3 regions of the Cytobacillus sp. QJM3NY_8 genome follow, and region 1 is predicted to be linked to each of the others. Evidence: predicted binding sites of a transcription regulator. Region 1 holds the regulator's gene; each other region holds the start of a gene.
The links. The regulator CtsR, encoded in region 1, represses protease genes until heat stress. The targets are predictions, from matches to a motif close to ATGGTCAATAAAGGTCAAACA.

Region 1 (3,280 bases):
CATTAGGGTGAATAGCCCTGATGAGCCGCAGTGAATAGGCCCAGGCGACTGTTTAGCAAAAACACAGGTCTCTGCGAAGCCGCAAGGCGAAGTATAGGGGCTGACGCCTGCCCGGTGCTGGAAGGTTAAGAGGAGAGGTTAGCGCAAGCGAAGCTTTGAATCGAAGCCCCAGTAAACGGCGGCCGTAACTATAACGGTCCTAAGGTAGCGAAATTCCTTGTCGGGTAAGTTCCGACCCGCACGAAAGGCGTAACGATCTGGGCACTGTCTCAACGAGAGACTCGGTGAAATTATAGTACCTGTGAAGATGCAGGTTACCCGCGACAGGACGGAAAGACCCCGTGGAGCTTTACTGTAGCCTGATATTGAATTTTGGTACAGCTTGTACAGGATAGGTAGGAGCCTGAGAAGCCGGAGCGCCAGCTTCGGTGGAGGCGTCGGTGGGATACTACCCTGGCTGTATTGAAATTCTAACCCGCGCCCCTTATCGGGGCGGGAGACAGTGTCAGGTGGGCAGTTTGACTGGGGCGGTCGCCTCCTAAAAAGTAACGGAGGCGCCCAAAGGTTCCCTCAGAATGGTTGGAAATCATTCGCAGAGTGTAAAGGCACAAGGGAGCTTGACTGCGAGACCTACAAGTCGAGCAGGGACGAAAGTCGGGCTTAGTGATCCGGTGGTTCCGCATGGAAGGGCCATCGCTCAACGGATAAAAGCTACCCCGGGGATAACAGGCTTATCTCCCCCAAGAGTCCACATCGACGGGGAGGTTTGGCACCTCGATGTCGGCTCATCGCATCCTGGGGCTGTAGTCGGTCCCAAGGGTTGGGCTGTTCGCCCATTAAAGCGGTACGCGAGCTGGGTTCAGAACGTCGTGAGACAGTTCGGTCCCTATCCGTCGTGGGCGCAGGAAATTTGAGAGGAGCTGTCCTTAGTACGAGAGGACCGGGATGGACGCACCGCTGGTGTACCAGTTGTCTTGCCAAAGGCATCGCTGGGTAGCTATGTGCGGAAGGGATAAGTGCTGAAAGCATCTAAGCATGAAGCCCCCCTCGAGATGAGATTTCCCATAGCGTCAAGCTAGTAAGATCCCTGAAAGATGATCAGGTTGATAGGTCAGAGGTGGAAGCGTGGCGACATGTGGAGCTGACTGATACTAATCGATCGAGGACTTAACCAAGTCATTGGTGAATACTCGGCAAATGCTTCTTCATGCATTATCTAGTTTTGAGGGAACGAAGTTTCTTCAATTACATAGTCCGGTGGCGATAGCGAGAAGGTCACACCCGTTCCCATACCGAACACGGAAGTTAAGCTTCTCAGCGCCGATGGTAGTTGGGGGCTGTCCCCCTGTGAGAGTAGGACGCTGCCGGGCATATGAAAGAGCACCTGATGGGTGCTCTTTTTTGTATGTCTGGAGATTTATTGAATACAAATTTCTTATTTGGACTCTGCTTTTTAGTGGGAAATTGAGCTAAATGTGAGTTTACTTCATAAAGCTCAATTCATGCTAGATAAAAGTATCGCTAACTGCATCGCAGCTTCATAGAATCCAGAATCAGGGCATTCAGCAGGTTCATTCAGCCATTCTGCAGGATTCCATCTCTCTATTCCGACCGAACATCAAGCCAGGACAGCTAACCATATCATCTGTCCATCTGGCAATCAAGCGCAAAACACTTCCCAGCCTCCAAAAAAACTTCTCCCATCCAAGCACAAACCCGCCCAATCAAAAATATATTGTTATCGACATTAACTTCCATTTTCAGGTTTGGGAAGTCAAAAAATGGGGGAAAATTATTAATACCCGCCAATTGCAAGAAATTACATAAATCATGTATAATTAATGTCAAATATAGTCAAAGTCAGATAGGGGGAGGCCTGGTGAGGAATATATCCGACATAATTGAAAATTATCTAAAACAGGTTTTAGAGAAGAGCGAAAGGGAAATCGTGGAAATTAAAAGAAGTGAAATTGCTGATAAGTTCCAGTGTGTTCCTTCTCAGATCAATTATGTGATCAACACCCGTTTCACGATTGAGAAAGGCTATGCAGTAGAAAGTAAGCGGGGAGGCGGGGGCTTCATCCGGATTATGAAAGTCCAGTCCTATGACCATGCTGATTTAATTGACCAGTTAATATCATTGGTTCAAAGCAGGATTGCCCAGAGCAGTGCAGAGAATGTCATTTACCGTCTGGTAGAAGAAGAGATTATAACACATAGGGAAGCTAAAATAATGCTTAGTGTTATAGACCGCTCTGTTCTGTATATTGATCTTCCATTCAGGGATGAGCTGAGGGCAAGAATGCTTAAGGCAATGTTAACCACTTTGAAATATAAATAGTAGTGAGCTGGAGAGGTGACGTCATGATTTGTCAGGAATGTAACCAAAGGCCGGCCACGCTGCATTTTACAAAGGTTGTAAATGGCGAGAAAGCAGAGTTTCATCTTTGCGAGAAATGCGCACAGGAAAAAGGTGAAATGTTTATGCTGGGCAGCGGGTCTGGTTTTTCAATAAATAACTTGCTTGCTGGTCTTCTGAATATTCAGCCTGCCTTTCAGGAATCGGGCCAGGACGCTTTTCAGCAGGAGAAAGTCCTGCAGTGTGAACAATGTTCCCTCACCTTTCAGCAGTTTATTAAAGTAGGCCGCTTTGGATGCGCCAACTGCTATGAGACCTTTAAAGATCAATTGAACCCTATTCTTAGAAGGCTACACAGCGGGAATTTCTCACACAGCGGAAAAATTCCTGCGCGAATCGGGGGAACCATTCACTTGCGAAGGAATATTGATGATTTAAAAAACAATTTAAAAGAAATGATTGCCAAAGAAGAGTTTGAAAGAGCGGCAGAATTGAGGGACGAAATAAGGAAATTGGAAAAGCAGCTCAATGCCGATCAAAAGGGAGGGGAGTAAGCTTGTCGCTGGAACGTTTCATGAATCAAGCTATTAGCTCCTGGATGAGTGCGGAAGGTCCTGATTCCGATATTGTATTAAGTTCACGAATCAGGCTTGCCCGCAATATAAAGCAATATAAATTCCCCACTTTATTTTCAAATGAAGAAGCAGAAGCAGTCATTGAAAAAATAAAGGCGAGGGTGGAGCATTCTTCTTTTTCGAAACTTGGGGAAATGGAGCTTTTATTAATGGATCGCCTTCAGCCTCTTCAAAAAAGAGTGCTGATGGAAAAGCATCTGATCAGTCCCCATCTTGCTGAGAATTCAACTTATGGTGCCTGCCTTCTTTCTGAAAATGAAGAAGTCAGCATCATGATTAATGAAGA
Region 2 (3,280 bases), 690 kb from region 1:
CTTTCGCTTCGGAAACGAAAAAAGAATTGACGAACCTGGAAATAAAAGACTGCTGCGGGAAGGCGGAATTGTCCGCCTTAATCAGGATGAATGGTTCACTTTCTTTTTCCAGCCGGAAATTGATTGTGGATATACAGACGGAGAATGCAGCAATTGCAAGAAGGATTTACACTCTGATTAAAAGGAATTACAACGTTCAGGTCGAGCTCCTGGTCCGGAAAAAAATGCGGCTGAAAAAGAACAATGTTTATATTGTCAGGCTAACGGAACAGGCCAGCATGATTCTTGATGATCTGAAAATTTTAAGCGAGGGATTCGTATTTACACACGATATTTCCAATGAGCTCATAAAAAAGAAATGCTGTAAGCGTTCTTATCTGCGCGGTGCATTCCTTGCCGGGGGATCGGTAAATAATCCGGAGACCTCCTCCTATCATTTGGAGATCTTTTCACTTTACAAGGAGCATAATGACTCCCTGTGTGAATTGATGAATACGTTCGGGCTGAACAGCAAAACGCTTGAACGGAAAAAAGGCTATATCACGTATTTAAAGGAAGCCGAAAAAATAACGGAGTTCCTAAATATTATCGGTGCACACGCAGCTCTGCTCCGGTTTGAAGACATCCGGATTGTCCGCGATATGCGAAACTCGGTCAACCGGCTCGTAAATTGTGAAACAGCGAACTTAAACAAAACAATTGGAGCTGCTTTGCGCCAGGTGGAAAATATCCGGTTCATCGATCAAACTGTCGGACTTCAGGTTCTTCCTGACAAACTGCGGGAAATTGCCGAATTGCGTGTAGCTTACCAGGATGTCACTTTAAAAGAGCTTGGGGAAATGGTCTCAGGCGGAAATATCAGTAAATCGGGTATTAATCACAGATTAAGAAAAATAGATGAAATCGCTGAGAAACTCCGGGCAGGCGACACTATAGATGCTCACTGATAGAGGGATCAGCAGGGAGGAGATATACAATGGCGGAAAAACAGGTTGAAGTTAAGCTGAAAACAGGATTACAGGCACGTCCGGCGGCATTGTTCGTACAGGAGGCCAATCGGTTCTCATCCGATATTTTTCTGGAGAAGGACGGAAAGAAGGTAAATGCCAAAAGCATAATGGGGCTGATGAGTCTGGCAGTAAGCTCAGGATCGGTCATTACCCTCAAGGCTGAAGGGAACGACGAAAACGAAGCTCTTGAGGCACTTGCGAACTATATTCAAAAGGAAAACTAAAACAACTCGCATCGGGAAGATGCGAGTTGTTTTTTTATGCTTATTATTTATCTTTCTTCTCATCCAAAGAGTTTCTGGTAATGATTTGGTCAACCAAACCGTATTCAAGAGCTCTTTCAGCTGTCATAAAGTTATCGCGGTCAGTGTCTCTCGCAATGACTTCAAGCGGCTGTCCAGTGCGCTCTGAAAGAATTGTGTTTAATTTTTCGCGAAGGAAAAGAATGCGCTTTGCAGCGATTTCAATTTCAGTCGCCTGTCCCTGAGCTCCGCCTAGCGGCTGATGAATCATGACTTCACTGTTTGGAAGGGCAAAACGCTTGCCTTTCTCACCAGCAGCAAGAAGGAACGCACCCATGGATGCTGCCATACCGATACAGATCGTTTGTACCTTTGGCTTGATAAATTGCATCGTATCATAAATAGCCATACCAGCTGTAATGCTACCGCCCGGGCTATTAATGTAAATGGAAATGTCTTTTTCAGGATTTTCTGCTTCAAGGAATAAAAGCTGGGCAACAATTGAGTTTGCCACATTGTCATCGATTGCGCTTCCCAGCATAATGATGCGGTCTTTTAAAAGGCGGGAGTAAATATCATAAGCGCGCTCCCCGCGGTTTGTTTGTTCAATAACTGTAGGGATTAAGTTCATTTTCCAATTCCTCCTTCAAGATAAGGTCAACACACAAGATGAACAAGCATGTTCTTCCAAGTAAAGAAAATTTTTTAACTCCTATGTATTATCATGATACACTGATGGTCAATTAAGGTCAAACAAATCGCATAGAATTTGTGCTTGATTCGTTCGACACTTTTTTCTGTGCTGTGCTATCTCATTCCATGATACCCATTGTTCCAATTTTTAAACTAAAAGGAGGCTTGCAAAGTGAATAAACTTATCATATAATTAGTTATCGTAGCGGCTGAGCGCTTGGTCAGCCACCTGTTAAAATATCTGCCCTCGTGGTGCAACGGATAGCACGTGAGATTCCGGTTCTTAAGATGTGGGTTCGATTCCTGCCGAGGGCGCTGCCAAAACTCCTTGTCTGATATGGACAGGGAGTTTTTACTTTTTACGCTATCCGCAAATAAATCCAGCCTATGCGCACACAAAAAAATTTATCCGCAAGTAAATTGGCCCTATACGCAAATAAAATTCCTCTATCCGCACATAAATCTAAAAAACTTCCTAAACTTAAGCCTGAATTTCAAAAAAATCCTTAAAATCCACAGTTTTCACCATAAAAAATGAATATTCTTCCCTCTTCCATGCATATTGTGAAGTATTCAGAAAGATGGTAAAGTGCCCGTGCGATTGGCATTTGCCAAGATATTTCCATACAACATTTACCTGGAATATTGTAAAATGGGGACAGGGGGAATGTACGATGAATTTGAAAGCTGGGTTATGGCAGCAGCAGACAATGAAATTAACAATGACACAGGAGCTGACGCAGGCGATTGCCCTTCTGCAATACAGCACACAGGAGCTTTCTGCTTTTTTGGAAAGCAAGGCGCTTGAAAATCCCCTTTTAAAAGTAGAGTCCGGTCAAGTCCAGACGATGGATCCCCGTTATGACCGTGTCAAACCGACGAGAATAAAAGTCGAAAAAGATAAAATAAATTGGATTGAGCAGATTGGCTGCGGAAAGACGATGAAGCTGGATGAATATTTGAAGTCGCAGCTTCATTTGAAATTAAACAAGGACGAACAAAAAGTAATTGAGCATCTTATTGAGAGCCTTGATGAAAACGGTTACTTGCGAGCGGATTTGCAGACAGCTGCCAAGGCGCTCCAGATGCCTCTTGAAAATATGGAACAGATGCTTGAAGAATTGCAGGAACTCGAGCCTGCTGGTGTTGGCGCGAGGAATCTCCAGGAGTGCCTTTCCCTGCAGATTAAGAGATTGCCAGAGAGAAATGAACTCGCTGAAATTATTTTAGCTGAATACTTTACCTTTTTTGCGGAGAAGAAATGGAAAGAGATTTCCAAGCAGCTTGGTGTGGGGCTAAAAGAGATTCAGGAGGTATTCGACCTTGTGCAGACCT
Region 3 (3,280 bases), 1.6 Mb from region 1:
ACTCATATCAAGCCTTATCATGCTTTCTTTTGAGCCGAATAGCTCTTGGGCAAGTGTTTTGGTTAACTCAGTCTTTCCGACCCCAGTTGGCCCGACAAATAGAAATGATCCAATTGGGCGGTCCTTTGATTTAAGTCCTGCACGGCTTCGGCGAATTGCCTTTGAAACTTTTTGCACGGCTTCCGCCTGTCCGATTACTTTTTCAGCAAGGCTTTCCTCAAGGTTCTGCATTTTTTCCTGTTCATCTTCTGCTAATTTGCCGACAGGAATCCCGGTTTTCTTTTCGATAATCTCCTGAATATGGCTAACGTCAATAACTGGCCGTTCTGCCTTGTTGTCCCCGTTTAGTGCCTGCTGGAGTTTTAGTTCCTTTTCACGGAGTTTTGCAGCCTCTTCATATTTTTCTTCATTTAATACAAGTTCTTTCTGCCTGCTGATTTCTTTCAGCTGATTTTCAATATCATCTGCAGGTATATATCCTGATTGAAGATTCATTTTAGAACCTGCTTCATCCATTAAATCAATGGCTTTGTCAGGCAGGAACCGATCCTGAATATAGCGGCTTGACAGCTGCACACATGCCTTGATGGCATCTTCTGTAAAAGAAACATCATGATAGTCTTCATATTTTTGTTTCAGTCCAAACAGGATATTAATTGCCTCATCAGGTGTCGGCTCATCTACATGTACAGGCTGGAATCTGCGTTCTAGTGCAGGATCTTTTTCAATTTGGCGGTATTCTTTCAAAGTGGTTGCTCCGACCACTTGAAGCTCTCCTCTTGCAAGGGCTGGCTTCAGAATATTGCCTGCATCCATTGACCCCTCAGCTGATCCTGCTCCGACAAGAAGATGAATTTCATCTATAAAGAGAATAATGTTCTTCCGTGACTGAAGCTCAGAGATCAGCTGCTTCATGCGTTCCTCGAATTGGCCGCGGATGCCTGTGTTTGCAACCAGAGACGCCACATCAAGCAAATAGACTTCTTTATTTTGAAGTTTCTTTGGTGCATTTCCCTCGGCAATCTTAATGGCTAGCCCTTCGGCAATAGCTGTTTTTCCTACTCCTGGTTCACCGATTAAGACCGGATTATTTTTGCTTCTTCTATTTAATATTTCAATCACACGATATACTTCATCGTCCCGTCCGATGACTGGGTCGATTAAACCAGCTTTGGCAAGCTGTGTAAGATTTTGTCCGAATTGATCTATAAAACCGCCGTTGCCATGACTGTATCCCGGTGCTTCGTTTAGAGCATAGTTTTCATTCCCTTGGGATGCAGCCATTTTCTTGAAGAAATCCTCTAATGGCATTTGGCCAAAACCTGAAAAACCGCTCAAAGCAGGCCCAAAGGAAGTAAGGCTATTTTGCTTTTCATAACAGTTATGGCATAGGTGTAGATTACGCTCATTTCCATTCACATTCAGTCTTAATTGTACATTTGCTTGTTTTGTTTGACATTTTTGACAAAGCATTTTGCATCCCTCCATTAATAGTTTGGTCTGACTTTGACTATATTTGACCTAATATCCACATTATAATTTGACCTTCTTTGACTTTCAAGTGATTTGTATTGTTATTTTTAACCAAAACTGAAGTTTAGCCATAATGCAAAAAAGCTCGTCTTTGTTTGTACTAGCCTACATATATTGGAAAGGAAGGAGGAGATTAAGTGAAGACAAATTGGGGGGCAGCTTTCCAGATCGCTGCCGTTTATGTGGGAACCGTGGTGGGAGCGGGCTTTGCCACTGGCAGAGAGATTGTGGAGTTTTTTTCCCGATTTGGTTTTATCGGATTAATTGGGATTATAATGAGCGGCTATATCTTTATTTTTCTCGGTTCCAAATTAATGAGAATCTCTGCACGAATAAAGGCTGCATCATATCAGGAATTGAATGAATATTTATTTGGAAGATTTTTTGGTTCTGCCATTAATATATTGATGCTGTTTATGCTGCTGGGCGTTTGCGCCGTCATGCTGTCGGGAGCTGGTGCAGTGTTTGAAGAACAGATCGGCATCAGCAAAACTGCAGGGTTGCTCATAACGATAGGGTTAACGATTATCACAATGATAGTGGGCATTCGCGGATTATTCGCTGTGAATACGTTTGTTGTTCCAATGATGATTGCATTTAGCTTTATTTTATTGTTCATAAGCATGAAGCTTCCTAGTTTTGCAGATCAGGTTCTATTTATCCCATATGCTGAAGATGGATGGAAAGCAGTTGTGGCTCCGTTTTCATATACGGCTCTGAATTTGACATTAGCACAAGCAGTCTTAGTGCCTGTGGCTTCAGAAATAAATGATGATCGGACAATAAAGTGGGGTGGATACCTTGGTGGAGCCGCACTGACTCTTATCCTGCTTTCCAGCCATTTGACACTGATGATGCTCCCAAATCTGCAGGCTTATGATATCCCAATGGCCGCAATTGTGAAGACATTGGCATCATCTTTCTATTGGATATTTGTTTTTGTCATCTATGGTGAAATTTTCACTTCTGTTATTGGGAATGTGTTTGGGATCGAGAGGCAGGTAAAAAAATATATTTCCGTGCCGAGTATTATAATTGTGGGCTTTATCTTTATAGTTTGTTACTTTATCAGTTTGATCAATTACGGAACCTTGCTTTCCTATTTATATCCGGTTTTCGGATATGTAAGTTTGACATTTATTATTCTTCTGTGGATGAAACCATTTGATAATGGAAGTAAAGGCAAGAAAGCTTAAAAAAGCTAAATAAAGAGATCCGTTTTGCACGGATCTCTTATTCACTCCATTATTTTTGCGACTCCTCTTTCATAATGGTTTTCGCCATCTGAAGGAAAGCCTCTTCATGATCAGCTTCTTCCTTATTGAATAGGGTAAGCTTCAGTGAAAGATCTTCGTTTTTCACTAGATAGGCTGAAACCTTCTCGCCGTTTCCTTCAGCCTTCATAACATTAGCATCTTTGTAAAAATCATCTGAAGGAGCATCAGCTGTCTGCACATTTTCGCTAACAGCTCCTAATTGTGCTTTTGTGTTTTCTTCGATCATGTTCCAATCTGCATCATTCGGAAGAAGTTCAATACGCATGAATACCTGATCATTTTCTGAAAGGTATAAAACATCCTTATTAGGCTCCTCGGCAGTTAGTTCATAGGCGGGCAGAACGTACATAGAATAATTCTGATTATCACTATGTTTCAGGAAGGCAGTCTCTTCCTTGGCTTCACCCTCAACCGTATAAGTCATGTTCTGTTCAAGGATTCTGATTACGCTCTGTCCTTCATCCACAGTG

Region 2: a site for CtsR is predicted at 1,988-2,008, ahead of clpP (ATP-dependent Clp endopeptidase proteolytic subunit ClpP). Genes of this name have one in related genera too.
Region 3: a site for CtsR is predicted at 1,538-1,558, ahead of AC0VZ9_RS08865 (ATP-dependent Clp protease ATP-binding subunit). Genes of this name have one in related genera too.

What each region holds. Positions count from the first base shown of each region.
Region 1 is NZ_CM149681.1:106,365-109,644, forward strand. It holds rRNA gene AC0VZ9_RS00545 (23S ribosomal RNA) at 1-1,175, shown strand, start outside; rRNA gene rrf (5S ribosomal RNA) at 1,254-1,370, shown strand; gene AC0VZ9_RS00555 (CtsR family transcriptional regulator) at 1,880-2,341, shown strand; gene AC0VZ9_RS00560 (UvrB/UvrC motif-containing protein) at 2,365-2,913, shown strand; gene AC0VZ9_RS00565 (protein arginine kinase) at 2,916-3,280, shown strand, end outside.
Region 2 is NZ_CM149681.1:4,714,376-4,717,655, reverse strand. It holds gene whiA (DNA-binding protein WhiA) at 1-947, shown strand, start outside; gene AC0VZ9_RS24210 (HPr family phosphocarrier protein) at 977-1,234, shown strand; gene clpP (ATP-dependent Clp endopeptidase proteolytic subunit ClpP) at 1,278-1,883, opposite strand; tRNA gene AC0VZ9_RS24200 (tRNA-Arg) at 2,189-2,260, shown strand; gene rpoN (RNA polymerase factor sigma-54) at 2,620-3,280, shown strand, end outside.
Region 3 is NZ_CM149681.1:1,690,834-1,694,113, forward strand. It holds gene AC0VZ9_RS08865 (ATP-dependent Clp protease ATP-binding subunit) at 1-1,473, opposite strand, end outside; gene AC0VZ9_RS08870 (YkvI family membrane protein) at 1,671-2,729, shown strand; gene AC0VZ9_RS08875 (hypothetical protein) at 2,779-3,280, opposite strand, start outside.